3 regions of the Peribacillus sp. NPDC097895 genome follow, and region 3 is predicted to be linked to each of the others. Evidence: riboswitches for the same ligand, from Rfam matches in the RefSeq annotation. Region 3 holds a riboswitch; each other region holds the start of a gene.
What was found. Region 3 has a riboswitch for glycine ahead of gcvT (glycine cleavage system aminomethyltransferase GcvT). Riboswitches for the same ligand answer to the same signal wherever they lie in the genome.
Positions count from the first base shown of each region.

Region 1: it holds a riboswitch for glycine, as region 3 does, so the genes downstream of both, ACQKMH_RS02460 (MFS transporter) here and gcvT (glycine cleavage system aminomethyltransferase GcvT) in region 3, are expected to answer to the same signal.
Region 2: it holds a riboswitch for glycine, as region 3 does, so the genes downstream of both, ACQKMH_RS25175 (amino acid permease) here and gcvT (glycine cleavage system aminomethyltransferase GcvT) in region 3, are expected to answer to the same signal.

Region 1 is NZ_JBNNSH010000001.1:518,924-529,002, forward strand. Features, by position in the region: gene ACQKMH_RS02430 (DUF84 family protein) at 1-110, shown strand, start outside; gene ACQKMH_RS02435 (AraC family transcriptional regulator) at 273-1,142, shown strand; gene ACQKMH_RS02440 (YtoQ family protein) at 1,289-1,738, opposite strand; gene ACQKMH_RS02445 (hypothetical protein) at 1,822-2,370, shown strand; gene ACQKMH_RS02450 (thioredoxin family protein) at 2,481-2,792, shown strand; gene ACQKMH_RS02455 (DUF1444 domain-containing protein) at 2,843-3,649, shown strand; glycine riboswitch at 4,019-4,122, shown strand; gene ACQKMH_RS02460 (MFS transporter) at 4,429-5,850, shown strand; gene ACQKMH_RS02465 (M20 family metallopeptidase) at 5,865-7,052, shown strand; gene ACQKMH_RS02470 (DNA translocase FtsK) at 7,479-10,079, shown strand, end outside.
Region 2 is NZ_JBNNSH010000008.1:109,893-119,971, reverse strand. Features, by position in the region: gene argH (argininosuccinate lyase) at 1-1,392, shown strand, start outside; gene ACQKMH_RS25190 (MepB family protein) at 1,793-2,386, shown strand; gene ACQKMH_RS25185 (sodium:solute symporter family protein) at 2,624-4,102, opposite strand; gene ACQKMH_RS25180 (DUF3311 domain-containing protein) at 4,099-4,299, opposite strand; gene ACQKMH_RS25175 (amino acid permease) at 4,574-5,914, opposite strand; glycine riboswitch at 6,123-6,201, opposite strand; gene ACQKMH_RS25170 (amino acid permease) at 6,727-8,100, shown strand; gene ACQKMH_RS25165 (FAD-binding oxidoreductase) at 8,272-9,621, shown strand; gene ACQKMH_RS25160 (hypothetical protein) at 9,724-9,936, opposite strand.
Region 3 is NZ_JBNNSH010000001.1:973,129-983,207, reverse strand. Features, by position in the region: gene ACQKMH_RS04675 (vitamin B12-dependent ribonucleotide reductase) at 1-2,146, opposite strand, end outside; gene ACQKMH_RS04670 (lipoate--protein ligase family protein) at 2,538-3,374, opposite strand; gene ACQKMH_RS04665 (rhodanese-like domain-containing protein) at 3,589-3,972, shown strand; gene gcvPB (aminomethyl-transferring glycine dehydrogenase subunit GcvPB) at 4,124-5,581, opposite strand; gene gcvPA (aminomethyl-transferring glycine dehydrogenase subunit GcvPA) at 5,574-6,920, opposite strand; gene gcvT (glycine cleavage system aminomethyltransferase GcvT) at 6,938-8,044, opposite strand; glycine riboswitch at 8,176-8,259, opposite strand; glycine riboswitch at 8,263-8,350, opposite strand; gene ACQKMH_RS04645 (DEAD/DEAH box helicase) at 8,719-10,079, shown strand, end outside.

The DNA of each region.
Region 1 (10,079 bases), 450 kb from region 3:
GAGCGATCGGCGTGTTTACAAATGAGCGAATCACCAGGGGAGATATGTTCCTTCATATCATGAGGATGCTTGCAGGTCAACACGAGTATAAAATGAAAATGAAAAAGTAGAATGTATGAATTACTGGCATGAACGTATGCTTCATTTTTGATATTTCAGCAGTAGGATATCCATTCGACGAGCGATTCAATGGAATACTGCCGCAACAGAGCAAAATTTGACAGGATTTTAATTTGTGGGGTTGCTAGTATAGATGACAAGGAGTGAGGGGGATGGGGTGGATTGAATCGATCCAAAAGGCACTCGACTATATCGAGGAGCACTTATTGGATGACCTGACAATCGAGAATATTTCCTGGGAAGCGAATGCCTCCGCTTTTCACTTTCAACGGACGTTCACCATCTTAACGGATATATCCGTTGGTGAATATATCCGGCGCCGAAGATTGACCTTGGCGGCTCAGGAAATATCAAGCACAAATGGCAAGGTCATTGATTTAGCCTACAAGTATGGCTACGACACTCCCGAGGCCTTCTCAAAAGCTTTTCGAAGGCAGCACGGAGTATCTCCAAGTGAAGCCCGGAAGTATATGGGGAAGCTGAAATTCTATGAACGCCTGGTGATACAGGTGATTTTGAAAGGGGAAAAACCGATGAAATACAATATTCTTGAAAGAGATTCATTTCAATTGATTGGAATCAAGCAAGAGTTTTCTTTGGTTAATGAAGGAAATTTGGTTGGGATTCCGAAGTTGTGGGAGAAAGTGAATGCGGATGGAACGAGCGACAGGTTAGGGCAGTTGAACAATGGCCAAATAGTTGGATTGCTCGGTGTGTGTGTAGATAAGAGGGCAGAGGAAAAAAATGAAACGATGGATTATTGGATAGCTGCAGAGTATGCCGGGAAAGTGCCCGAAGAGTTTTCAACCCTTATGATACCGGCTTCCAAGTGGGTTGCATTTGAAGTTCACGGACCTATGCCAGATGCCATTCAAAAAGCGTGGAAGCAAATTTTTTCCGAATGGTTTCCTACAAGTGGTTATGAACATGCCGGAACTCCTGAACTGGAAGTATACTCAAATGATGACGCATCAAACCCTGATTATTACTCGGAAATTTGGATTCCCATTAAAAAGAGATAAGTTTAAATGCATTTCGCTTGTAGGGTGGGTTATTCTGCTTCCCTACAAGCTTTTTGCGGTTTGATTGTACATAATCGTTTTCCCTTTTTCCTTGATGAATGCATGCATTCTAGAATGGCAGGCATGATTGGCTCGTCAAGGGAGAATCACAATCCATCTTCAAAAATATAAGAGAGCACCTTCATGGCTTGATTCACGGATTCGACCGTGACACTCGCCTTTTCTGATAATTCCTTTAAGGCATGGTGATGGGATTCGGGGCGGATCAAAATAAGCGGTTTACCGAGTGAAACGGCAGTGCTTGCGTCCATGGCGGTATTCCATTGTTTATATTTTTCGCCAAACAGAGCAACGACTAGGTCAGCCTTTTTCATCAAAAGACCTGTCCGCAAATTATTAATTTGGGAAGCGGCCATATCCTTTTGAATCGAGTTCGGTTGTTCACCAAGAATATCTTCACCAATATGATCGGACCGTTCATGGTTTTCCATCGGACCGACAAATTCTAACGGAAGCTTCAAGGCAGCGGCCTTATCTCTCAACTCACTTCTCCAATTTGAATGTATTTCCCCAGCAAGATAAACGGTTAATTTCATGGTTTTCCTCCTCTGAATTTAAATTGCTTTCATTGTATCATGTTTTGAGAAAATGGATGAATTTCATAAATAAGGATAATAGTATGCATAAGAGAGTAAAAGTGACGGCTGGAGGAATGACAATGGCTTTATCGAATAAAAAATTTCTTATTATTTTCCTGATATTGAGCAGTTTGGTTGTGAGCTGCTCCAGTATCGATAGACAAACAAAAAAAGCAGAGAAGGCCGCAGAATTGGCATTTCGAAACGATGAAAAACAGCCCAATATTGAGGCAGGGCTTATTCAGGTATATCTGCCAAAGGATTTTAAAGTAGTGGAAGAACATGATAATAATTTGATTTTACAAAAAGGTGATAAGATTTATATATTATTTGTCAATCCAAATGAAAAGGAAGACAGCTCCGTCTTATTTTTGGCGATAAAGGAACAAGATGATCAATATGTAGTGCTGCATTCATTTCAAAATGATGATAAGTTCGGCTTTATCTCGATTAAAGAGTCACCGAAAGAAAAGTATGAGCTAGCAGTGGGGATCGGTGGAGTCAAGTTGACAACCGAAACGGATAAGGATCATCTAAAAACCGATGCGAAACAAATGATGGAAGTCGTTTCATCTGTGCCGCAGAAATAAGTAAAAGTGCTGTCATTCAACCAATCCGTATTAATGGTTGATTTCTGGAGAGTCTGGTATGATGGGATTATAAAACCTAAGGTATCATTTAGAGCAGGAGGAATATTCAAATGGAAAATTTACAAACTGTGGAGCAATATGATGCATTAAAAAATGAAGGCAAACATATTTTTCTATTTTCAGCAACTTGGTGTGGAGATTGCCGTGTAATCGAACCGATCATGCCCGAGATTGAAACGAAATTTCCGGATTTTACATTCATTCATGTAGATCGTGATGAATTCATCGATGTGTGTGCCGCTAATGATGTATTCGGTATACCAAGTTTCATTGCTTATGATAATGGCAAAGAGCTAGGCAGATTCGTGAGCAAGGATCGCAAAACACAAGAACAAATTGAGGAATTCATTCAATCACTATAATCAATTTCCCCTTCTCGCTGGGGATTTTTCAATGAAGAGGAGGGTCAAACATGAAAATGGACAGCACGAAGCTGAAAAATATCTTGAAGGATCGTTTAAAAGATGATAACCGATCATTCAAATTCGATAGCAAGCAAGATACGTTACGGGTGGAAAATGTGAAAACCGGGAAGGGGATCACCATCGAGTTGCCACCTGTCCTTGCTAACTATGAAAACGTGCAGGAAAAAGCCATCGATGAGGTTGCCTATTACGTGGAAGAGGCCTTGAATGTAATGGGGGGAGAACACAGCATGGAAGGCAAGGAGAAATCCATTTTCCCTGTCATCCGTTCGACTTCCTTTCCAATGGAATCAGAAGAAGGAAATCCCTTTTTATTCGATGAGCATACGGCTGAAACCCGGGTTCTTTATGCACTCGATTTGGGGAAAACCTACCGTCTGATTGATGAAAAGATGATTCAACGGGAAAATTGGCAGGGTGACAGGATCCGTGAAATTGCCCTTTTCAATGCCCGTTCCCTTTCCACTGAAATGAAGTCGGATATCGTCGCCGATAATAAATTTTACTTTTTAAACACCAATGATGGATATGATGCTAGCCGAATTCTTAACGAATCCTGGCTTCGGGACATGAAAGACAAGATGGAGGGAACAATGGCGGTGGCCATTCCGCATCAGGATGTCATCATCATTGCAGATGTGATGAACGATACGGGATATGATATTCTGGCACAAATGGCCATGAGCTTCTTTGCGAGCGGTCATGTACCGATAACGGCTCTATCATTCCTTTACGAAGAAAATGAGTTGGAGCCCATATTCATTATGGGTAAAAACAAAAAGCGTGAACAATGAATCATTGAAAAACATAGGACCGTGTCAGGATGGAATAGTTCCAGCGGCAGTGGTCCTTTTTTTATGGTGTACCATGTGCAAGTTTAGTAGAGTGAGAAGTTTTTCAGTCCATATGTTCAATGAAAAGGAAGCGTGCTTACAAAGCAGCAAGGAATTTTTATTTTCAGCCGTAAGAAATCATAGTTCCAAGAGGGATATCTTTGGAGTGTTCTGTTTAATGGTGTTGAAATTTATCTTAGCATGGGTGATAATATAGTTAGATTATTTTGAAAATAAAGATTATTACTAATGGTGAAGAGGGACTGGTATGAGTCTCAGTCAGAATTGGTTCATGAATTAAATAATCTGAATATTTAAATTATACAGCGGATGAACGTTGTGGGAGAGTGCAAAGTATGAAGCCACCGAAGGAGCAAGTTCCAAAAATAGCCCTTGGATCAAATCTCTCAGGTAAATGGAACCGCAACTGGACGCAACTCTGGAGAGCGCGTATGAAACATGACGCCACCAAAGGGGAAATCTCCAGAAAATAAAATGGAGTTAAACTCTCAGGTAAAAAGGACAGAGAAGGGGAGCAGTAAGTTTACGCAACCCTTCTCTGTCCTTTTTTTGTGTGTAAAAAAAGAATGGGGTCAGCTTTATTTGGCTTCTTACAGGAAGGTGTGCAGCGAAGCTTATTATTTAATGAAGGAGGAGTAAAATGATTTAGTTCTTTTATTAAGACAGTGAGCAACGATTAAGTGAAAAGGAAGCCTGATGTTTAACAATAAGGGGGAGTCATGATAGAAACGAACTATCAAGGTACCAATAAGATGATAATGGGAATTGTATTTGGTGTTCTTACATTTTGGCTTTTTGCCCAGACGATGGTAAATGTTGTCCCAGTAGTTCAATCAGACCTGGGCATTTCATTAGGTGTTTTAAATGTCGCCATCAGTTTAACAGCTTTATTTTCAGGGATTTTTGTCGTTGCAGCGGGCGGATTGGCAGATAAGGTTGGAAGAAAGAAAATGACATATATCGGTTTATCATTAAGCATCGTAGGCTCTCTTTGCCTTATCTTCACGCAAGATGCCGGATTTCTGATCATCGGGCGAATCATCCAAGGTATTTCAGCCGCCTGCATCATGCCGTCTACAATCGCTTTAATCAAATCGTATTATGAAGGCGAGAATAGGCAGCGTGCCTTAAGCTACTGGTCTTTCGGGTCGTGGGGAGGTTCGGGTATCTGTTCTTTTGCAGGAGGATCGATTGCGACATATATGGGTTGGAGATGGATTTTCATATTTTCAATTATTTTTGCTTTACTAGCGATGATCCTGATTAAGGATACACCAGAAAGCAGAGCGGAAAAAACAAGCTCTACTAAATTCGATATCGCTGGTTTATTGGTGTTTGTCATGGTTATGCTTGCATTGAACCTGGTCATTACGCGTGGGGATGATTTTGGTTGGACAAGTCCAATCACGTTAAGTTTAATTGCCATCCTGGTCATTGGTTTTTTCGTATTCTTCAAAATCGTAGGTAACAAGTCAGATGGGTTTATTGAGCTAACTTTATTTAAGAACAAATACTATACAGGGGCCACGCTTTCTAACTTTTTGCTGAATGCAGTAGCGGGAACATTGGTAGTTGCCAATACATATGTACAGGTAGGGAGAGGGTTCAATGCCTTTCAATCCGGAATGTTATCCCTTGGATACTTGGTATGTGTATTAGCGATGATTCGTGTTGGGGAGAAAATATTGCAGCGCGTCGGGGCAAGAAAACCGATGATCATCGGTTGTGCATTAGCGGCGATTGGCGTTGGCATGATGTCCTTAACATTTTTATCAGGAACGATTTACACTTTCGTCGTGTTTGTCGGGTTTACTTTGTTGGGAATCGGACTTGGGATGTACGCAACCCCATCTATTGACACAGCCGTTTCCAATGCACCCGTAGAGAAGATCGGAGAGGCGTCAGGAATCTATAAAATGGCTAGCTCACTCGGTGGATCATTTGGCGTGGCTATCTCCGCCACAGTGTATGGTACGATTGAAAATTTGGAGGTAGCTGCAGCAGCGGGGTTAACGACCAATGTGATTTTTGCTGTACTTGCGCTACTTTCCATATTATTCATCATTCCAAGGGGGAAAATGAGCGAAACGAAGCCTTCCATTTCGAAAGGCCTTCCTGATCAAAAACTTATATTGAAATAAAGGGGGAAAATATTTTGAAAAATCAATTAATGAATATGCTAGATGCCCGTAAAGAGGAAATGGTTCAAATCCGCCGTCATTTACATGAGAATCCCGAGCTTTCCTTCAAAGAAGAGAAAACAGCACAATATATTATTGATTTTTATAAAGGTAAAGATGTGGACATTCAAACGAATGCAGGAAATGGATTAGGGGTCATCGTAACGATCGAAGGCGGGAAACCAGGGAAAACGATAGGTCTACGTGCCGATTTCGATGCATTGCCGATTACAGAAGAAACGGAGGTTCCGTTCCGGTCAAAAAATGAAGGTGTCATGCACGCTTGCGGACACGATGGCCATACCGCTTATTTATTGGTCCTGGCAGACTGCCTAGTAGAGTTAAAAGATTCTCTTTCCGGTACCATTAAAATCATTCATCAACATGCAGAAGAAACACCCCCTGGAGGCGCAAAAAGTATTATGGAATCAGGGGCTCTGGATGAACTGGATGCTGTTTTTGGCATTCATTTATTCCCGACACATCCAACTGGGGAAATTGGATATCGCGGCGGCTTTTCGATGGCTGGAAGGACCTATTTCAAATTAGCAATAAAAGGAATGGGAGGTCATGGTTCATCCCCGCATATGGCCAATGACGCCATTGTCGCAGGTGCCCATTTCGTCACAGCCGTGCAAACCGTAATCAGCCGTCGCTTGAACCCTTTTGATATGGGTGTGGTTACGATCGGTTCTTTTGATGGAAAAGGTAGTTTTAATGTCATTAAAGATTGTATAGAAATAGAGGGGGATGTCCGTTATATGACAGCAGAGACACAAAAGCTGATAGATAAGGAAGTCCACCGGATCGTTAAAGGGATAGAAACGGAATTTGGTGTTCAGTGTGAACTGTCGTATGTTCCTGATTATCCACCGTTATATAATGACCCTGAACTGACTGGATTCGTGAAAAATAGTCTTGAAAGTATGAACGATGAAGATATTAAGAAGGTCGTGGAATTTCCGATGTTCTCAGGTTCGGAAGATTTTTCGTATTATGCAGAAAAGATTCCTGGCTGCTTCTTTTACATTGGCTGTAAACCAAAAGGGGTGGAAAGGGCTTATTTCAATCACCATCCTAAATTCGATATAGATGAAGATGCCCTATTGATCGCTGCCAAATCAGTCGCACAAGTTGTATGCAACTTTTGTGAATCGGAATAGTCAAAATGGCCCTTTCTTAGCAAAAAAACGCTGGAACCCACAAAACACCGTTCGGTTTAAACGAACGGTGTTTTATAAGTTTCAGCAGTTATATGAATGCCACCGGAGATTTCGTATAGGGTGATGGCATGTGTTACGGACGTCTCAAATGGTTGCATGGAAACTTAATCTCTTTGTAAACGCGATTTAACAGCGGTGTTTTATTTAAATAGTAGACTAGGGACTAAAGTTATTTCGCAGTGGATAGGTTTAAACTCTTTTCAGAAGGGGTTTAGTAGGGTAGGAGTTAGGCGAAAAACGCAGTGTCGGTAAAGAATCGGAAAAAAATGTACATACTAATCCCAATTTAGCTTAAATTTTCTCGATATTTTAAAAATAACTGGTAGAATTAGTTACATAACTACAGATGTAGAAAGAGTGATAGGTTTGAAATGGCTAAATAAAATGAAAAAATGGTTCCAAGCAGAGGAAATTATTGAAATTGAAGAAATTATTATAGATGAACCGCTTGATGAAGAAACTTTAAGGAATATGGATTTTTCGAAGATTTCTAAGGAAAAGAAAGAAGAAATAAAAGTTTACAATCAAACAGTGGAAAAAATGTCCCAGACAAAAGATCCGGATACAAAAATCCTGTTTCAATATCCAAAAGGAGAGTTCAAGTTCCCTCTCATTCCCGATCGGGAGCATAACAAAAGAAGCCCTAGGGAAAGAAAGAAAGAAGATCGCGAACCAAAGCAGGGTAACATGACCAAAGAAACGAGAAGGCCAGTGAGGGAGCCTGAACCAAAACGGAGAAGCACGAATCGGGATCCAAACCCAAAAATAGTCCCGTCGAATACTCCATTCCGCCCAACGGAAATCCCTTCACCCATTTATGGATTTCGCCGTCCGGAAAAAAAGATCGTCCCTTCTGAAAAAATTGTTGAATATGAATTAGAAAGCACATTGCCTGTTCTTAAAAAAGAAGAACTTTATAATGATATTCCAGCATCAATCCCTGAAGTTCCAGCAGCCTATGAGGAATTGACGATAGAACCATCCGTTCTTGCACCAGAACAAATAGAAGAAAAAAGGGAAGGGTCGGAGATACCCGCTTTCTTTCGTAAAAATTCCATTGAGGCGGAACCTGAAGAACCAGTAAGCAAGCCCGCTGAACTTATAACAAAGCAAGTGGAAGAAAAAAAGGCTTATGAACACGATCATGATGATTTTGGACGAGAAGTCGCTGTATCCTTAATGGAACAGATTGAAGATGCACCGTCTGAAGCTATAGAGGTTCCTCGGGAAACCGCCGTACTATCAACTCAACCAATGAGTCATGCAAGTGAGCCATCATCTGTGATACCTGATGAACAGCCTAAACAAAAGAAAAAACATATCCCTTTTAATGTGATGATGCTTAAGCAAGATCGAAAAAGTAACGAGTTCTTGAATAAAATGATCCCGGAAAAAAAAAGCCTTAATGTCGAAAGGGGTATAGTTTCACTTGATAAGGAACCTCTAATGAATACTGATGAAGCGGATGTAGGACAAGCGAAACAAATCATACCTGAATGGCAAATGGAGGAAGGCAAGGGTTCGTTGAAAGATGGGACTCCTGTCACTCTGGAACCCGCAAACTTCACGGAAACCAACTTTGTTTCCGAAAAGGTCGCCAAGCCCGAAAATGCCGTTGAAGCCAATATCGGTTCGAACCCGGTCCAAGAAACATCGATTTCTGAAAGTCGTAATCATGGTGCAGCTTTCTCCGAGGAAAAAGCGGAAGGGAGACAAAGCGCAGCCCCAGAATCTTTTGGTCCACTGGAAGTAGATGATAATCCATACTATGTGTTTCCAAATATTGAGTTGTTGACACCTCCTACTTATGCTGTGCATGATGATGAGTGGCTCGAGGAACAAACTTTATTACTGGATGAGACGTTGAAAAATTTTAATGTTCGTGCAAAGGTTGTCAATGTCACTCAAGGGCCGGCAGTGACTCGTTTCGAGGTGCATCCGGAACCGGGAGTGAAGGTGAATAAAGTGACAAACCTGATGGATGACATCAAATTAAGCCTTGCCGCCCAGGATATGCGGATGGAAGCGCCGATTCCGGGTAAACATACAATTGGGATTGAGATTCCGAATAGGAAAAGCAAGCCGGTATTTTTGCGAGAGGTTTTGGAAAGTACTGAATTTCAAGAGCATGAATCACCTCTTGCAGTGGCACTCGGCCTTGATATATCAGGTCAGCCGATTATCACTGATTTGAGAAAAATGCCTCATGGATTAATAGCCGGACAAACGGGATCAGGGAAAAGTGTCTGTATCAACACCATGCTGGTCAGCTTGCTGTATAAAGCGACGCCGCAGGAGTTGAAATTACTATTAATCGATCCGAAAATGGTCGAGCTTGCCCCGTATAACCGAATCCCGCATTTGGTCAGTCCGGTCATAACCGATGTAAAGGCCGCTACGGCTGCGCTGAAATGGGCGGTAGAGGAAATGGAACGACGCTATGAATTGTTTGTACATGCCGGTGTCCGTGATATCAGCCGCTTTAATGACCAAGCGGAAAAAGCCGGTCAATATTCGAACAAGCTGCCCTATATCCTGGTGATCATCGATGAGCTTGCGGATCTAATGATGATGTCCCCGGCTGATGTCGAGGAGGCGATCTGTCGCATTGCTCAAAAAGCCCGGGCCTGTGGCATTCATTTAATTGTAGCCACTCAGAGACCTTCAGTCGATGTCATCACTGGTTTGATCAAGGCAAATATCCCGACAAGGATCGCGTTCTCTGTTTCTTCCCAGGTCGACTCGCGCACAATTATCGATAGTGGGGGAGCAGAAAAGCTGTTAGGAAGAGGAGATATGTTATTTGCTGAAAACGGCTCATCAAAAACTGTTCGTTTGCAAGGAACTTTTGTAAGTGATGAAGAAATAGATCAGGTCGTCAACCACGTGAAATTGGAACAGCAGCCGAAGTATCTTTTTGAACAGGAAGACTTGCTGAATAGGGCCCAGGTCACTGAAGAAGCGGAT
Region 2 (10,079 bases), on a different contig from region 3:
CAAAGAGATTACTTATTCCATGTGATGTTCGATATTCACCGAGCACATGTCATCATGCTTTCAGAACAAAAGATCATTAAAGAAGAAGAAGCGAAAATCATGCTGGATGGGATTCGAAAAGTGGCTCAAACAGATATTACCCTGCTGACCTATCAACCTCAATTCGAAGACTTATTTTTCATGATGGAGGCAAAGATTGGCGATGAAATTGGCCATGAATTGGCGGGAAAGATCCATATCGGCCGCAGTCGCAACGATATGGGAGTCGCCATGTACCGGCTTGTTTTGAGAGGTCACCTTCTCCAATTAATTGGCTATGCAAATCAATTGAGTGAGGCATTCTTGGTGCAAGCAGAGAAGCATATGGAAACCTATATTACTGGCTACACCCATACCCAGCCGGCTCAGCCGACTACATTAGGCCATTACTTCCTAGCCATTTATGATGTACTTCAAAGAGATATTGGCCGGTTTTGGGCAGCTTATGAAACGGTGAACCAATCACCCCTGGGCGCGGCTGCTTTAACCACAACTGGTTTTCCAATCAGCCGGAATCGCACCGCTGAACTGCTTGGGTTTGATTCGGTTATTGAAAATTCCTATGATTCGATTGGCGGGGCGGATTATTTATTGGAAACCGCAAGTGCCATCATGACGGCCATGGTCAATACGGGAAGATGGATTCAAGATTTCTTGCAGCATGTGACAAGGGAGTTTGGTACATTTTATGTGTCTGATCCTTATGTTCAAGTAAGCAGTATCATGCCGCAAAAAAGAAATCCGGTTTCAATCGAACATTCACGTTCGATTGCAAGCAGTGCTTACGGTGATGCACTTGCTGCAATGAATATGATCCACAATACTCCATTTGGCGATATCGTCGATACGGAAGATGATCTGCAGCCGCATTTATATCGGGCTTTTTCGAATGCAGGCCGTGTCATGAAACTCATGTATGCCGTCATATCGACTTTGAAAGTAAATGAAGAGCATACTAAGAAAATGGCGGCAAAATCTAGTATAACAGTTACTGAATTAGCTGATACCCTATCAAGAGATTACGAGATATCATTTAGAAAAGCTCATTCCATAGCTAGCCATATTGCAAAACAGTCGATAAGTGAAGGGAAAGAGCTGTATGATTGGGACACACAAGACATTAACAAGATTATAAATGAATTCGTTGCAGTGAATTTAAATGAAGACGAATGGAAAAAGATCATCTCTCCCGAATACTTTGTCGAGATCAGAAGCATTCAAGGCGGGCCTAGCCCGAAAGAAGTTTCGAGGATGATCGTAAATAGAAAACAAGAACTAGAACAACAGTTGCACGAATATAAGGAAATCGTTAAAGCTTTGAATGCTGGAAGGAAGACTTTAGTGGAGTATTGAAGGTGCCAGGGACATAAAGGAATTGGATACAAAAGAAGCTAGGGGATTTGATTTCCAATCAAATGTACATCGTAATTATTAGGTGATACAGACCTAGTGAAGAAGGAATTGTTATTGATCTTGGAGGAAGAACAGCACGGGGCCGTTACCTTCGCTTGGGCATGCCCTATTGTATTTCAGGGGACTTGGTAAATAACTCCCACAGGCAGAACAAGGGAAAAAGTCAGCATAAAGTTTAAAGACCCGGGATGAAGGTGCCTGGGTTTTTTACGTTAAATATCATTCTGCTGTTGATATTTGAACTTAACGAACGAATGTTCTAAAATGAAGAGTGAGGTGTATCGAAGGGCTTGATATAGCAAAATGACTAGAGAGCTTTTGAAATGGAGGATTAGAACAGATGGATGAGAAAAATCAAATCTTATTGCAATCCGATCTTGGTGGTCAAAATTCCTGGGCTTCCTCTGACACAATTCATAGTGACCTTATTGCAACAAAGGAACTTGTTTATAGCACGTGCAGGTTTGATTTGTCTCAACCACTAATAGAAGCACAAAACGCTGAATATGGAGCCTATATATTCAAGTTGAATAGCCTTTTTATTAGGTTTCGTGTGGCTAAAATCACACCTGCAAAGGTTGGACAATTTGTGACTTTGTGGGAGCGGATTGGGAATGGAGCGATTCAACCATATGACATATCAAATCCAGTTGATTTGTTTGTTATTAGTACTCGCAAAGGGAATAACTTTGGTCAGTTTGTATTTCCAAAAGCTGTCTTATGTGATCAAAATATAGTATCTAATAAGGGCAATGGCGGTAAACGGGCTATACGCGTTTATCCACCTTGGGACAAGCCTGTTAGCCGTCAGGCACAAAAAACTCAAATATGGCAGCTGAAATATTTCATAGAGATCCCTATAAATAAACCAATAGACTTTGCTCGAGTTCAAATGCTCTACAGTCCCAATCACGCAAGTCAATTAGAAATCTAAATATGATTTCTATACGATAAACGACGATGTTGAACATTCATTAAATGACAACGACTCATTTGTATATATGCTTACACGAATTCATAGAGTTTTATTTTTCAGGGGTTATATTTCTTGAATAAGAAGAGGTGGACAGTTGATAGTGTAAAAAGGCTCAGTCTTTGGACTGAGCCTCTCGATTATATAATGTCATGTACGGTGCACTTTTCATCCAAAAGCCACCGTCAAAGAAATACTTCAGATATCGTTTAAGGATTTAGGCTCAAGCTTAACCGCGTGCTTCCTGAAAGCGAGGCTTACCGTGATCATCACCAAGAAATTGACCGCCAAGGCGATGATCCCGACATTCAAATCTTTCGCTGCTTGTGGCAAGGATGGAAACAAGGTTCCTATAGTTGAAGAACTGAGTGTAATGCAGATTACGATGAATAATCCGGTGATGATGCCGGCGATTGCGCCATATTTATTGATGGGATTATTCTTCTTCAGACTAAAGAGTAGGGACGGGAATAGCTGTGTGATGAGACTGTATCCCATGAGAATCAATGCTGACATCGTTTCTCCCCCGTTTAAGGTGAAGTAGACGGCTATTAGGGCAATGACAGGAACAAGGGATTTTGCCAATCTTACAACGTGACGATCGGATACGGCAGGGGCCAATTCCTTATATACGTTTTTCGCGAGCAGTGTTGCGACACTCATTAATAGCATGGATCCAGGCACCAATGCGGTCAGCAATCCTGCTCCGCCGATTATACCTATAAACCATGGATCGAAGGTCTCGGTCGAAAGACGCAACAATGAAAGGTCTGCTTCTGCTCCAACTAGTCCAGGCACTTTCAATATAGCTGTGAACCCGACAAAAAAGACAAATAACAACATGAGCGTATATAACGGGCTAATGATGGCATTCTTTCGAAATACCTTCCCGCTGCGCGCCGAATAAACTGCGCTGAAAACTTGTGGCCACATATAGAAACCGAATACGAGCAATATTACCGTGGAGATAAACCATGATACGCTAAGTCCCTGCTCAGGGAACTTTAGAAAACCGGGCTTGGCCGCATCAACCGCTTCAAACATCGGCTGATATCCACCAAAGTAATGAATGGGGAGGTAAATCCCTAAGAAGCCTATAATTGCGATCATCATGATATCTTTAATGACGGCTGTCCAAACTGAGCCGTGTATACCGGATATCATCACATAAATGGTAAGGCCGATCGCCCCCATCCAAACTGCCGCAGACATGGAGATGGCGCCATAGGATGCTTCCGAGACAATGATCCCCAATCCTTTCAGCTGCACGACAATCACTGGAATCATCGACACCACACCGACAAGCGCAGCTAAAATTCCTAAACTTGGACTCTTATATTTGCTAACAAAGAAATCGGATTGTGACATCAGTTTATTATCTTTGGCATATTTCCATATTTCCGGAAGGAGCCAATAAGATAATACATAAGACAAGGTAATGTAAATTAGAACATATAGAGCGGGTGCACCCTTGCCATATGCCCAGCCGCTGCCGCCAAGAAAAGAGAAGGTCGTATAAATTTCCCCAGCCATGAGCAGAAAGACGAATATCGCTCCAAAACCGCGTCCGCCAACCGTCCATTGTTCCAAGTTCATATCTTTTCCTTTTGAAGAGCGAATGCCTAAAAAAATCGCTAGAAGTAAAAATGCTAAAATGATTAAGAGAGCAATATTCATTCCTGGTCACCTTCTCTATTCCTTGGGTCCAACTTATACATGATGCCCAAAATGGCAGAGGTAAGGACCACCCACATAGCCATCCAGAACATGTTGAAAGGCATACCCAATACATATGGTTCTATTCTATTAACAAAAGGCAGGAATCCTAGTATGCCTATAAAAGGAACTAGAGTAAGGATATATATAATCTTCATTAAACAAACCCCTCCGGTTATTAAATAAAGTGAAACGTCCACCAATGGGGTTTTTCACCATTGCCACTGATGGATGGGTCGACCAATCAGGATGTACCTTCTTTTCGAAGGAAGGGACCGATGATATATATTAGCTTACACTATTTTGATTTAAAATTTAATGTGGTTGCTTGATATATTTTAACAACAGTGCGGACTACTCATATTGAAACGGTCTTATGATGAAAATGATAAAGCCTTGAATCATATTGAGTTCAAGGCTTTACTTCTGTTTCTATCTTTTTTTCTGATAGTTATATAGTATCACCAAGAGTAGGAACCAGATGGGTGTCAGGATTAGTGATAGTCTTGTAGCTTCAGCGAATAGCATAACGATTAGGATGAATAGGAATAATCCTAAAATGACGTAATTGATAAAGGGTGTAAAAGGTGCTTTGAACGATGATTCGGCTCTTAAGTCCGGTCGTGTTTTCGAATATTTGATATGGGAAATCAAAATGATGCTCCATACCCAAATGAAACAGATGGCACTGATGGTCGTCACAACGGTAAATGCCTGTTCCGGTATCAATTTGCTTAACAATGCCCCTATTGAGACAACGATCGTTGATGTCAGCAAGGCATTGCTTGGAACAGCCTGCTTATTTAATTTTGCAAGCTTAGCAGGGGCTTCGTCATTCTTGCTTAACGTATAAAGTATTCGGCTTGTTGAAAACAAACCGCTGTTGCATGCAGAAGCAGCAGATGTTAAAACAACGAAATTGATGACCCCTGCAGCGACAGGAATGCCGATTAATGCAAATACTTCAACAAATGGGCTGCTCGAGGCATCCAATTGTGTCCAAGGGTTAACGCAGAGAATGACGAATAGGGCACCTACATAAAAAAGTAAAATCCGGACGGGGATTTTATTGATGGCCGACGGAATGTTTTTTCTCGGGTTCGCCGTCTCTGCTGCGGAAACCCCGACCAATTCGACCCCTACAAAGGAGAAGACGACCAACTGTAAAGATAACAGGAATCCGGAAATGCCATTGGGGAACATACCCCCATGACTCCATAAGTTCGTTACGGAAACTGTTCCTGTATTTGTTTTGAAGCCGATGATCAATAAGATGATTCCTACTATGATCAAGGTGATGATCGTGATTACTTTAATGATGGCAAACCAGAATTCCAATTCGCCAAATAACTTAACGGTCAATAGGTTCAATCCTAACAGAACGACAAGGCATATTAGGGCCGGGACCCATTGAGGGATATCGAACCAGTATTGGATATAGACACCGACAGCGATGATATCGGCCATTGCGGTCATGATCCAACAGAACCAATAGGTCCACCCGGTGACGAACCCGGCCCATGGACCGATATATTCGGTTGCGAATTCAGTGAATGACGTATACCCTGCGTTGGATAAAAGCAATTCCCCTAAGGCTCTCATGACAAAAAACAAGGAAATCCCTATGATTAGATAGGTAAAGATGATGGATGGACCCGCCAATTGTATGGCTTTTCCTGAACCTAAAAATAAACCGGTACCAATGGTTCCTCCTATTGCAATCAGTTGTACATGACGATTCTTTAAATCTCTTTTTAATTCTTGTTTAGCCAATTCGTACGCCCCCATCTTTATAGTCTTGGTAGTGAATGATTTCAAACCTGCACGGTCTTGGAGAGAGGGACGTGATTTATCGCCCAGCTTGCTTTCCCAATGGTTTTTCACGAGTGTGTTATTTACGCACAAACACAAAGTGGACAATAAAAAAAAGAGATTGGATAGTACCAATCTCTTAAAGGGTTCAGAATAACAATTTATCATTCGTTACTCTTCTGTCCTTTTGCCTGAGATTGTGAATCCTTCGGCGCTGCATCTTGTACAGTCTCTCCAGAAGCTGCTCCTGCTATAGTGTTATCCATAGCATTCATCGCTTGCTTGTATGCGGTTGTGAAAATATCCGTCTGTGAAAGATATGAAAGGCTCTTTCACGCTTGAACATTCATTATGCTTATAAAATAATATTGGAATTCTATCATCTATTCTTCTATAGGTCAACAAATTATTTTGGTAGTTAACAGGCGTTAAAGTTTTTTTATTTTTTAACTGTCACTTGAAGGGAATCCAAGTAAATATGATTTTTTTCCACTCTTTTTGAATCATCACTATTATAAGATACTGATCATCACTTTTTTAAAATGATATTTTTAGATTGGAAGAATCGCCAAGATATATTTGGTAACTGTTTATTTGAAAAATACATTTGTATTTTTACAGAATATTTACTATTATAAGATAAGAAAATAAAATTAAAGTATTATTGATATTGTTTCGATAGAAAATTTCTAACCGCAATAATTAATAGAGAGTACAGTGGTTGGCAAGGATAGAAAAGCATGACGCTTATATTGCATCTGGGGGAGTTAATCATGTCAAACAAGGAATTAAAGCGAGGGCTGGAAGCTCGTCATATTCAAATGATAGCTTTGGGCGGAACCATCGGAGTCGGGTTATTCATGGGATCGGCGAGCACGATCAAATGGACCGGGCCCTCTGTAATGCTTGCGTATGCCATCGCAGGTATTTTTATTTTTTTCATCATGCGTTCTATGGGTGAGATGCTATATTTAGAACCGACTACAGGTTCTTTTGCAACCTTTGCGAGCAGCTATATACATCCTTTGGCAGGTTATATGACTGCTTGGAGCAATTGGTTTCAATGGGTAATCGTCGGAATGTCCGAAATTATCGCGGTTGGGTTGTATATGCAATATTGGTTCCCGGAGTTACCTGCTTGGATACCAGGTGTGGTCGCCATGATCATCTTGGGAGCGGCCAACCTCATTTCCGTTAAATCCTTCGGGGAATTTGAATTTTGGTTTGCGCTTATAAAAATAATAACGATCGTATTGATGATCATTGCCGGCCTTGGCCTTATCTTCTTTGGAATAGGGAGTGGTGGAGACGCAATTGGATTATCGAATCTTTGGGCAAACGGCGGCTTCTTCACGGGGGGCTGGACAGGATTCTTCTTCGCGCTTTCCCTTGTCGTGGCTTCCTATCAAGGCGTTGAGCTTATCGGCATCACTGCCGGAGAAGCGAAAGATCCAACGAAGACCGTAACAAAAGCGATCCAATCAATCATATGGCGCATTTTAATCTTTTATATTGGCGCCATATTCGTTATCGTGACAGTCTTCCCTTGGGATCAACTGGATGACTTAGGAAGTCCATTCGTTTCAACCTTTGCTAAAATAGGTATCACAGCAGCGGCAGGAATCATTAACTTTGTCGTTATCACAGCAGCCATGTCTGGATGTAACAGTGGGATTTTCAGTGCAGGTCGTATGCTTTACACATTAGCATTGAACGGCCAAGCTCCGAAAATATTTGCAAAAGTATCTAAAAATGGAGTGCCGGCCTATTGTACGATCGCTGTACTTTTAGGCCTGGGCATTGGTGTTGTCCTGAACTACCTTGCACCGCCGCAACTATTCCTTTATGTATATAGTGCGAGTGTTTTACCTGGGATGATTCCATGGTTTGTCTTACTTATCAGTGAGCTGAAGTTCAGAAAGGTAAATGCAGCTGAAATGGAGAAACATCCGTTCAAGATGCCGTTGGCCCCTTTCAGTAACTATGCGACCATTGCCTTCTTACTGATGGTGCTGGTCGGTATGTGGATCAATCCTAGTACCCGGATTTCCTTGGTTGTCGGGATCGTTTTCCTAGCATTAGTCGTAGCAAGTTATTACATCCTGAAAATGGATAAGCGAAAACCATTGAAAGATGACGAAATATAAGAAACATAAATGGATATAGAAAAACCCCTCTTCTAATCAGAGGGGTTTTTTGCTTTTATTAAGCATTGGAATGGGAAATCACGAGTAAAGCTAATTTGACGTTAAAGAAAGTGTCTTTATACCGGATTTTTTCATAGTATGTAACATCTTTACCCGAGAGGGGGTTATTTTTTGGAACGAACAAAGCTTACCGGGCGAATCGTAACATCAAATGATGCTGAGTACGATGATGCCAGGATAAATAATAATTTGAGCTTTCCTAAATTCCCAAAGGTCATTGTGTTTTGTCAAAATTCCAAAGATGTGCTGAATGCATTGAAGTGGGTACGGGAGAATCATACACCTTTTCGGGTGAGGAGCGGCAGGCATAGTTATGAAAATTTTTCATTAGTAAATGGCGGTCTAATTATTGATATCAGTGAAATGTACAAGATCAAGGTCAATCGTGAAAAAATGATCGCAAGAATTGAAGCCGGGGCTGATTTAGGGCAAGTATATAATACGTTATGGAAGTATGGCACGACGATTCCGGCTGGGACCGAGAGCAGTGTTGGCCTTGTCGGTCTTACGCTCGGCGGCGGAATTGGTATGCTAACGAGGCGCTTTGGACTTACTTGTGACAATCTCCTTGAAATAGAGATGGTAAGGGCGTGTGGAAAGAGGGGCGCCAAACTCATTAAAGCGAATAGAAAAAATAATCATGATTTATTTTGGGCATGCTGCGGGGGCGGAGGTGGGAACTTTGGCATTGTCACTTCCCTTACTTTCAGGATACATCCAGTATCCAGGGTTTCTGTATTCTCCGTCACATGGGGGTGGAAAGACTTCGAATCGGTGTTTAATACCTGGCAGGATTGGGCCCCTCAAGCTGATGAAAGCTTAACTTCAGAAATTGAATTCAAGGCAAAGAAAGCAAACGAAATTATCGCTCAAGGTGAATTTGTTGGAACGTCACATAGGTTAAAGCAGCTTCTAAAGCCTTTGACAAAAACTGGATCACCCACGAATGTCATGATTAAGGAAGTCCCATACATTGAAGCTGTAAGGTTTTTTGATGATCCGAGTGGAAATCAACCGGCCCATCGAAAGAGGTCAGGATCTTTCATTGAAAAGCCTTTTCCTCAACGAGCAATCTTGACGATGAAGCATTTTTTGGAAAACGCACCAAATGAAAAGGCAGCCATTTGGCATCAATCCCTAGGAGGGGCAGCGGGCCTTACTGACCCAAAGGCGACAGCTTTTTATTATCGTGATGCTATTATCGCCCAGGAGTATTTAGCTACATGGAATAATCCAGAAGAAGAGCGGCTGAACATTCGGTGGATCAAGGACCTGAAGCGCGCCTTGTCACCATTTACCACAGGGGATTACGTAAATTGGCCGGATTCTCTCATCAAAGATTGGCCAACTGCTTATTATGGCGAAAATTTCAAACGGCTTCGAGAAGTGAAAACGACTTATGATCCGTACTATACGTTTAAATTTCCTCAAAGCATCCCCCCTATAAATAAGTGGAGTTGAAAAAGCTTGGAAGCTTTCGTAACTAAAAGGCCTATTCCTCAATTTGGATATAGGCCTCTTCTTTTCTTAGTATTCATCAATTAATCGAGGTAATCCCCAAAATCATTCTGCTTGCGGAGCTTGTACGGCATTGTATACCTGATTTACGGAAGATTGGGCTTGTGCGATCTCTTGAGCAGCTTGTTTAATGGCTTCTTGTGCTAAAGTTGGATCCGAGGAAGATTTTTCAATTGCTTGTGAAAGTAAGGTTTGCGTAAGGGTAACGTTTGCTTTTGCTTGATTTAATTGATTGACATCAATTTGTTGTTGAGGCATGTAGTTTCTCTCCTTATGTCATTATTGGATTTACTACATTAGGATGACCCTTCTTATCTTTTTTATAAGGAGAAAAAATATACAACCGTAGACAGGAAGTACCGCTTGGAAATGTTGTAAATTATACATTTAACATGCCTAAC
Region 3 (10,079 bases):
GAGCTAATTCCATTGCGGAAATGAACCATTTTGGAAGCTCTTCTGTATCCGCTTCTGGGTGACGGTCCAAATATTCCTGTACAATGTCAGCCTTAACTTCAATGAATTTACCAAGTCGTCCGCTACGGAAATACGTGAAGGAGAAATATGGCTCAAGTCCTGTTGATACCCCAACCATCGTTCCTGTGCTTCCTGTAGGAGCAACAGTCAATAAATGAGAGTTGCGGATTCCGTGTGCAGCAACACTTTCCCTGATATCTTCCGGCATTTTTTCCATAAACCCTGTTTGTGTGAAGCGTGTTCTAAGCTCATCGGTTTCTTTATCCGTTGACCCGATCAGGAACGGGAAACTGCCTTTTTCTTTAGCAAGTTCCACGGAAGCCCTGTAAGCTGTAGTCGCAATCGTTTCAAACACCTTGTCAACCAGGATATTTCCTTCTTCAGATCCGTATTCCGTTTCACAGTAAATTAACAGGTCATGCAGACCCATTACACCAAGTCCAACCCGGCGCTCGCCGAGAGCCTGTTTTTTGTTTTCATCCAAGAAGTAAGGAGTTGCGTCAATGACATTGTCCTGCATACGCACACCGACTTCAACGGTAACTTTAAGCTTTTCGAAATCAACCGTTTTGTTGTCTTTATCAGCCATTTCCGCTAAATTGACAGCAGCAAGGTTACATACTGAATATGGAGCCAATGGCTGTTCACCACATGGGTTCGTAGCTACGACCTGTTGACCATATGCTTTAGCGTTAGTCATTTCATTAGCATTATCGATAAAGAAAATACCAGGTTCTGCAGAGTATGTCGCACAAATGTTTATTAAGTTCCAAAGCTCTTTAGCTCGGATTTTACGGTAAACACGAACTTTGTGACCCATTTTCTCCCATTCACGAACATCACCGACTTTATGCCATTCTTCATTATAAGTAGCCATTTCTTCGGCATTATAGCTTTCAACATCAGGAAAACGCAATTCATATTCTGCATCTTGTTCTGCTGCTTCCATAAATTCCTTGGTCAAGCAAATCGAGATGTTGGCACCTGTAAGAAAATCTGAATTATGGACACTGTACGTTCCGCCAGTACGTACCTTTTCCTCTGCATCCTTAATGATTTTCTCGCTAAATCCACCTAGACCGGGAATCTCTTTATAATTGATGATTCCTTGGTACATAGCAGATTCCTGTTCGGTATGCGGCGTGAACTTCAATTTATCCATCGCATATTTCTTGATGGCTTCATCTTTAGTGTTTTCCACTAGGTAACGCAGGATTCGGGGATTTTGCATTTTTGAAATGATGAATTCTGCAATATCCGGATGCCAATCAGCAAGCATGATCATTTGCGCACCGCGTCTGCTTCCGCCCTGTTCAACAAGATGCGTCAATTTCGCAATATCATCAAGCCATGACACTGAACCCGAGGATTTTCCATTAACCCCTTTTGCCAGCGTGTTTCTTGGACGCAGTGTCGATCCGTTCGTACCCACTCCGCCGCCGCGGCTCATGATTTCCATCACTTGTTTTCTATGTTCGGAAATCCCTTCACGTGAATCCGGTACGAATGGCATCACATAGCAGTTGAAATAAGTAACATCCGTATTGGAACCTGCCCCATATAATACGCGTCCTGCCGGGACAAAATTAAGGTTCTTTAATTCTTCATAGAATTTATTGAACCATTCCGTTCTTTTTTCTTCCGTGGTTTCAACTGAAGCCAAACCCGTTGCATTACGTTTCGCAATTTGTTCATAGTATATTTCAAGCGGCTTTTCGATAATATCCAACGGGCGGTTTATAATCCCCGTCTTCACTTCTTCCGGATTATCCAATACACCACGGAATTCATCATCCACCAATACCTTGGCTTTTTTCGTTTCCCAATCTATTTCAACGATGTGACCGAGACCCCGTGCCGGGAATTTCGGATCTTCCTTAATCGTCAACACGACGAAATCTCCTGCCGAGAGCGTGACTTTTTCAGTATCCTTAAAAGAATAGCGGTCAAGCATGACTAGACGGGACACTCCCTTATGCGTCATTTTCATATCAGCCGTTACAGGGTGCACCTGGGGAAATAAAGAAATATCCTTATTCAACCTTTCTAGATCAACCTTTAAAGCTTCTTTTATTACAACCGACATAATTCCCTCTCCTTTATATGTTTCAAGATCCGTTCTTGCCGCCGCAAAAATCTATATGTAGCCTTACATGTCCGTTTCGCTTAACAAGTACCCTAAATTTATCATAGCGAAACTCAAAAATCAACATATAGTGTCACTTTAAATATTTCAACCACTATATATTGTGTTTGTTTTGAATAACTTTTAATTTTGTCAAACGATAAATCAATTAATATAGTTAGCAAAAGGGAGGAAAATGTCGATTTACAATAATTTTTCATCAGATTTCAACTAATTTGGACCTTGCTTTTTCCCCATCCCTTTTAGGGCTTATCCCTGCAAGGAATAGCTAATTTGGTCAAACAAATCTGAAAAAACTTTTTTATTTTCCATTCTAATCACTCTGCTTTTTCTATCTCATGAAATTCCATTCATCGCTTTCATATTTGCTTTCTGCAATGGCTTTCACTTCCAACAATTGCTGTTCAGTGAGGACATATGGCTCTAAATCAATCGATAGTCCATCGGCAAAACCTTTTTCAAAAGCATCTTTCGCTTCCGGGATGGAAATCTTTCTACCGGCAATGTCATTTATCGCCACAGCTTTGTTCCTTAAGTTTTTTTGCATTCTTTCTTTAACCCTGTCATTCGAGAATTTAAATACGCTAAATAGCTTTTCCTCATCAAGATCAAGTAAAATGGCCCCGTGCTGAAGGATGACTCCCTTTTGCCTGGTTTGCGCACTGCCAGCCACCTTTCTACCCTCAACGACCAATTCATACCAGCTTGGAGCGTCAAAGCAGACGGATGATTTCGGTGCTTTTAAAGCCGCTTTCTCCTGCTCGGTTCGAGGCACGGCAAAATAAGCATCCAATCCAAGGTTCCTGAACCCCATTAATATTCCTTCCGATATGACCCGATATGCCTCAGTAACGGTAGTTGGCATTCCCGGATATGATTCTGGAACGATTACGCTATAAGTCAATTCATGTTCGTGCAGTACTGCTCGTCCTCCTGTTGGCCTGCGAACAAAACCAAGGCCCTGCCTTTTGACCTCTTCCAAATCAATTTCCGCTTCTGCCTTTTGAAAATAACCAATCGACAATGTCGCTGGATCCCAACCGTAAAAGCGTATGATTGGCGGAATTTCCCCTTTGCTTTGCCAATTTAAAAGGGCCTCGTCCAGCGCCATATTAAAAGCCGGTGAACAATACCCAGAATCTATAAATCCCCATTTTACTTTTGTCATCCTTACCCCTCATTTCAAATAGACTGTTTTTCGATAAGTCCGTTATTCCCCAAAAAAACTCACATGTAGTAGTTTAACAGACTTTAACACTCTAAAAAAGAAAGTGCTATTAAGTCGATAGAGAATTTGATGAAAATTCTTTTTGATTATTAAGTAAAGCAATTATATAATAAGTATTGTCTGTATTCGTTAAGGTAGAAGGGAGTTTTTATGTTTGGAACTATTATATACACTGCTCATCGTCGTAGGAGCGGTTATTGTGTATTCACTTTTTAATTGGTACCGCCAGCGTAAAATCGTTAAAACATTAACACAGGACGAATTTATCGCTAACTACAGAAAAGTGCAACTAATCGATGTGCGGGAACCGAATGATTTTGATAATGGTCATATCTTAGGCGCAAGAAACATCCCTATGACGCAAATGAAAACCCGCTTGGTCGAAATCAGGCCGGACAAGCCTGTATACTTGTACGCTCAAAGCGAAATCATCAGCGGAAGAGCTGCAGCCATGCTATACAAAAAGGGCTACAGGGAACTATTTCATCTAAAGGGCGGTTTCAAAATGTGGACCGGGAAAATCAAAGCAAAGAAATAAGACCCCATCTTTGCATGGGCTCTTTTAAATTAAAATGCCTTCATGTAAAAATGAAAGTTAGCTCATCGACTTTGATGAATTCTTTCACAAAATACATAACATGAAAAAATCCCGCCGGCAGGCAGGGATTTTTTTCATGTTAGCTATCAGGTTAGACTTGATAACGCAGAACCGGTTTTCTTGCTGCTAGAGTTTCATCAAGCCGCTTTATAACAGTTGTATGTGGAGCTTCCTGAACAACTTCCGGAGTTTCCTCCACTTCTTTGGCTATCTGGATCATTGCATCGACGAACGCGTCAAGTGTTTCTTTTGACTCCGTTTCAGTCGGTTCTATCATCATTCCTTCTTCCACGTTCAACGGGAAGTAAATGGTTGGCGGATGATAACCAAAATCAAGCAGCCTTTTGGCTATGTCGAGAGTCCTAACGCCCAATTTCTTTTGGCGACGTCCGCTTAATACGAATTCATGCTTACAATGGCGATTATATGGTAAGTCAAAAAATGGTTCTAACCTTCGCATCATATAATTTGCATTGATGACCGCATTCTCGGTGACGGCTTTAAGACCATCAGGACCCATTGAACGAATATACGTATATGCCCTTACATTTATTCCAAAATTTCCATAATAAGGTTTTACCCTGCCGATGGATTGCGGGCGATCATAATCCAGAACAAATTGCTCATCTTGTTTGACCACCTGCGGTTTAGGCAAGAAGGGAATCAAATCCGACTTTACGCCAACAGGACCAGAACCCGGTCCGCCGCCGCCATGCGGGCCTGTGAACGTTTTATGGAGATTTAAGTGAACCACATCAAAGCCCATGTCACCCGGGCGGGCTTTCGATAGAACTGCATTCAGATTGGCTCCGTCATAATAAAGCTTCCCACCAGCATCATGGACAAGTTGTGCCATTTCCAAAATGTTTTCTTCAAACAATCCCAGCGTATTTGGATTCGTCAGCATCAATGCCGCCGTATCCGATCCAACCACACGCTTTAAATCATCAAGGTCGACTAATCCATTTTCATCGGATTTCACTGTTATCGTTTCAAGTCCGGCAACAGTGGCAGAAGCTGGATTCGTACCGTGTGCAGAATCAGGTACAATCACTTTCGTCCGTCCTGTATCGCCATTCGCCTCGTGAAAAGCACGAATCATCATTAGCCCTGTCCATTCACCATGTGCACCTGCTGCAGGCTGCAGCGTCACTTGATCCATCCCTGTGATTTCCGTTAAATGTTCCTGCAAATCAAACAAAAGCTCCAAAGCTCCCTGAACAGTAGTCGGATCCTGATATGGATGGATGTGGGCAAAACCGTTAAAACGGGCCACATTTTCATTTATTTTCGGATTATATTTCATCGTGCATGAACCAAGCGGATAAAAACCCGAATCCACCCCATGATTACGTTTGGAGAGTGCCGTATAATGGCGCATGATATCCAGTTCAGACACCTCAGGAAGCTCTGCCTCTTCATTACGGATGTAGTCGGCAGGAAGAATTTCTTCGAGCGGAATAGTTGCCACATCCATTTCTGGCAGACTGTATCCGATTCGGCCGGATGTACTGATTTCAAAAATGAGTGATTGATCTTGATTATTCATGTTGATCCCCCAATTCCTGCGCAAGTGCATCAATTTCTTCTTTTGTTCTAAGTTCCGTTACTGCGACAAGCATATGGTCTTTCAGCTCTGGATAAACGGTCCCTAAATCAAAGCCGCCAATCATTCCTTTTTCAAATAGGTTTTTATTGATTTCTGAAAACGAAGAAGGAAGTTTAATCACAAATTCATTAAACGATGGACCATCGAACTTCAGTTCTATCCCTTTTTCCCTAATAGCTTTTTTTGCATAATGTGCTTTTTGAATATTTTGCACGGCCATTTCTTTGACTCCCTTTTTCCCAAGCGCGGTCATCGCAACAGAAGCTGCCAAGGCATTCAAAGCTTGGTTGGAGCAAATATTGGACGTGGCCTTATCACGGCGAATATGCTGTTCACGTGCTTGGAGCGTCAGCACAAATCCCCTTTTTCCATCTTCATCCACCGTTTGACCGACTAGACGGCCCGGCACTTTGCGAACAAGTTTATTCGTGACTGCAAAATATCCACAATGGGGGCCACCAAAAGCAGCTGGAATGCCGAATGGCTGGGCATCTCCCGTTACGATATCTGCGCCGAGTGAACCTGGTGGTGTCAAGGCTCCTAGTGCAAGCGGATTACTGGAAACGATAAACATGGACTTAACGCCATGAATGATTTCTTCCATTTCTTTCAATGGTTCGATGCGTCCAAAAAAGTTCGGATATTGCACAATCACTCCCGCAACGTCCTCATTGGCCAATTCCCTTAAAGCAGCCATATCCGTCACACCGTCTTTATAAGGAATTTCGATCACTTCCACGCGTTGGCCTTTTGCATAGGTCTTCACAACTTCCCTTGATTCAGGGTGTACTGCTCCTGAAATGAGGATCTTTTTACGGCGTGTATGGCCTGAAGCTAGCATGGCTGCTTCAGCTAGCGCCGTTCCTCCGTCATACATGGAGGAATTGGCTACATCCATTCCCGTCAATTCACAGATCATCGTTTGATATTCAAAGATGGCCTGAAGCTCCCCCTGTGAAATTTCAGGCTGATAGGGTGTATAAGCCGTATAAAATTCAGAACGTGATAGAACATGATCGACGATGACTGGTGCATAATGGTCATACACACCCGCGCCAAGGAATGATGCATAGTTTTTTAGATCCGCATTCTTGGCAGCAAGCTTCGATAATTCTTTCATTAGTCCAGGCTCTGATTTAGCTTGTTTGATGTCATATTCTCTTTGAAAGCGAACACTTTCAGGGATATCATTGAAAAGGTCTTCAACAGTAGGTACCCCTATCACTTCCAGCATTTCTTTTTTATCTTGCTCTGTCATGGGTAAATAACGATGTTTCATCTAATGACCATTCCCCTCTATTTACGTGGTTTTTTATAAAAAGGTGTTTGTATGATAACGGCTTTCAATCGTTTGGAACGGATTTCCACTTCGACTTCGGCATCCAATACCGAAAATTCTTTATCGATAAGTACCAATCCAACATTTTTCTTCAATGTTGGAGATTGGGTACCAGTGGTGACCTCGCCAATGACTTTGTCTCCGCTGTAAACCTTATAACCATGACGAGGAATGCCACGGTCAATCATTTCAATTCCTACAAGCTTGCGAGGAGCCCCGTTCTCCTTTTGCTCAGCAAGAACGGCTTTTCCGAAAAAGTCAGGTTCCTTATCCACTTTAACCGCAAAGCCAATCCCGGCCTCAATTGGGGTGATGTCCGCTGAAAGCTCCTGCCCATAAAGCGCCAGTTTTGCTTCAAAACGCAGGGTATCACGGGCACCTAAACCTATCGGCTGTATCCCTTCTTCCTTGCCAGCATCAAGAATTGCCTTCCAAAGATCCGGGCCATTTTCACTGCGGCTATATATCTCAAAACCATCTTCACCCGTATATCCAGTACGGGATACCATTGTGGAGATACCATTTATCATGACATTTTCCTTGAACTTGAAAAATCCAATTTCACTTAAGGCAGTATTTTCTGATAGTTTTTGCAATATCTTCTCTGCAGATGGTCCTTGAAGTGCTAGCTGTGTATAGTCACTAGATACATTCGTAATTTGGACATCTTCAGAAAGATTAGCTTGCAGCCAATTGAAATCTTTTTCTGTATTCGCTGCATTGACTACTAGCAAGTAATCATCCTCAGCCCTTTTATAAACGATGAGATCATCTACCGTGCCTCCGTTTTCATAACACATAGCCGTATATTGGGCACCACCCTGTTGCAGCTTTGATACATCATTGGTCATCATCTTCTGTAAAAAAGAAAGGCTTCCAGGACCCTTAACATCCACTTCCCCCATATGGGAAACATCGAATAAACCCGCTTTGGTACGTACGGCTTCATGTTCATCCTTGATACCCGAAAATTGGACAGGAAGTTCCCAGCCGCCAAAATCAATCGTTTTCCCTCCGCATTCACGATAAACCTCAAATAGTGGTGTTCTTTTTAAATTGGTCAAAAAATGACCCCCCTCGGATTTTTTATAATTAAATCGGCTTCAAAAAGCTTCTTGTCATACCCATCAGAAATCCTGAGTCATGATGTAAAAAAAGCACAAAAAAGGACAGAGAAAGCCCGTTTGAGCTTTTTCTCTGTCCTGAAACCTGAAAGTTTACCTATATAATAGGTTTTCCCCTTTGGTGGCCATCCCAATACGGGCGGCGCTCTCCAGAGTTGCGTCCAATAAGAGTTCTTTTGCCTGAGAGATTCACTGCTAAGTTTGCTCCTTCGGCGCTACATCCGTAGTCTCTCCCCTTATCTTCACCCGCATATAAAATGTCTACCAATGAAAGCAAGTGAACCACTCCCAACCATTAGTAAAGCATCGGAAGCATTTAAAGACCCCACACTCCAAAAACTTTCCGGAACCAATTGAATGATCTCCTTCAGTTATCATGGATAAAGCAGGAGCCTATTGCCCATACTAAGGGCACGTAAACTGAAAAATCGATATAAAATAATTCATTTTCAGCGTTTGGAAATTGGAATTTTCTAAATATACTTATATCCTACCCTAAGAAACTTATCTCTGCAATATCTTTTGGAGATAAATATTTTTCTTACTTTATATATGAAACGTTCGGATTTTGACCTTATATTAAGGAATTTATGATTTAAGAGGGAGTTATTTCTATGAAAATCAATATATCCTTCAATTCTGAATGGAATGACGAGTTTTTACAAAAGATCGAGAATGATGGTCCATGGGGAAATTGGGAGCTGTATAAGCTTGCTGTTCAAATGGAGGAAAATCTCATCATCCCTGATTTTGAAGGTTTACAGGCGCCCAAGCACCTTCCGCAATTAACCCCGCTTCCCCACCAATTGGAAGCAGCAAAACAAGTAGTGGAAAAGATGAATGGCAAGGCCATATTAGCCGATGAGGTAGGGCTCGGAAAAACAATCGAGGCTGGCTTGATCCTAAAAGAGTATATGATTAGAGGCCTTGTAAAAAAAGTATTGATTCTTGTACCGGCTTCCCTTGTGACACAATGGGCTTTTGAATTGAATACCAAGTTTCATATTCCAGCAGTCGTTCAGCGAAAAAGTTATGTTTGGGACTCCTGCGATGTGGTCATTTCATCCATAGATACAGCGAAACGCGCTCCACATCGTGATATCATTTTCAATCAGGAATATGACTTCATCATTATTGACGAAGCTCACAAACTTAAAAATAATAAGACGAAGAATTATGAATTCGTCCAAAATCTGAAAAAGAAATTTTGTTTACTCCTGACAGCAACTCCGATTCAAAATAAAGTAGAGGAAATTTTTCACCTTGTTTCGTTATTGAAACCAGGACACTTGGGAAATGCTTCACTCTTTTCAGAAAAATATAAAGGGAAAGGAAGGAACATAATTGAAGATGAACACCTAAAGGAACTGGTCAACACTGTAATGATTCGAAATCGGCGGGCTGATACTGGTATTGAATGGACGAAAAGGCATGTGGAAACGATCAACATTGAATTTTCCCCAACTGAACAGGCCTTGTACGACGCCGTTTCCCAATTCAAGCCGATTTCAGATGGATCAAAAGGTAGCGCCTTTTCGGCTCTCACCCTCCAAAGGGAAGCATGCAGCAGCAGAGAGGCAGTTTTTTATACATTAAAGAATATGAAAGCTAAATACGAACAACCCTCGCCTGACTTTTTGGCCAAGCTTGATGATTTATTTACTAAAGTGAATGAAACGGTTCAGAATTCCAAGGCTGAAAAAGCCTTGGAACTGATCAAGAAAATTGATGACAAAGTGATTATCTTTACCGAATATCGGGCCACTCAGCTATATCTTCAATGGTACCTACAACAGAATGGAATTTCTTCAGTTCCTTTCCGAGGCGGTTTTAAGCGTGGAAAGAAAGACTGGATGCGAGAATTATTCCAAAAGAATATACAGGTACTAATTGCTACAGAAGCTGGCGGGGAAGGAATAAATCTTCAGTTTTGTCATCACTTGATTAATTTTGACCTGCCATGGAACCCCATGAG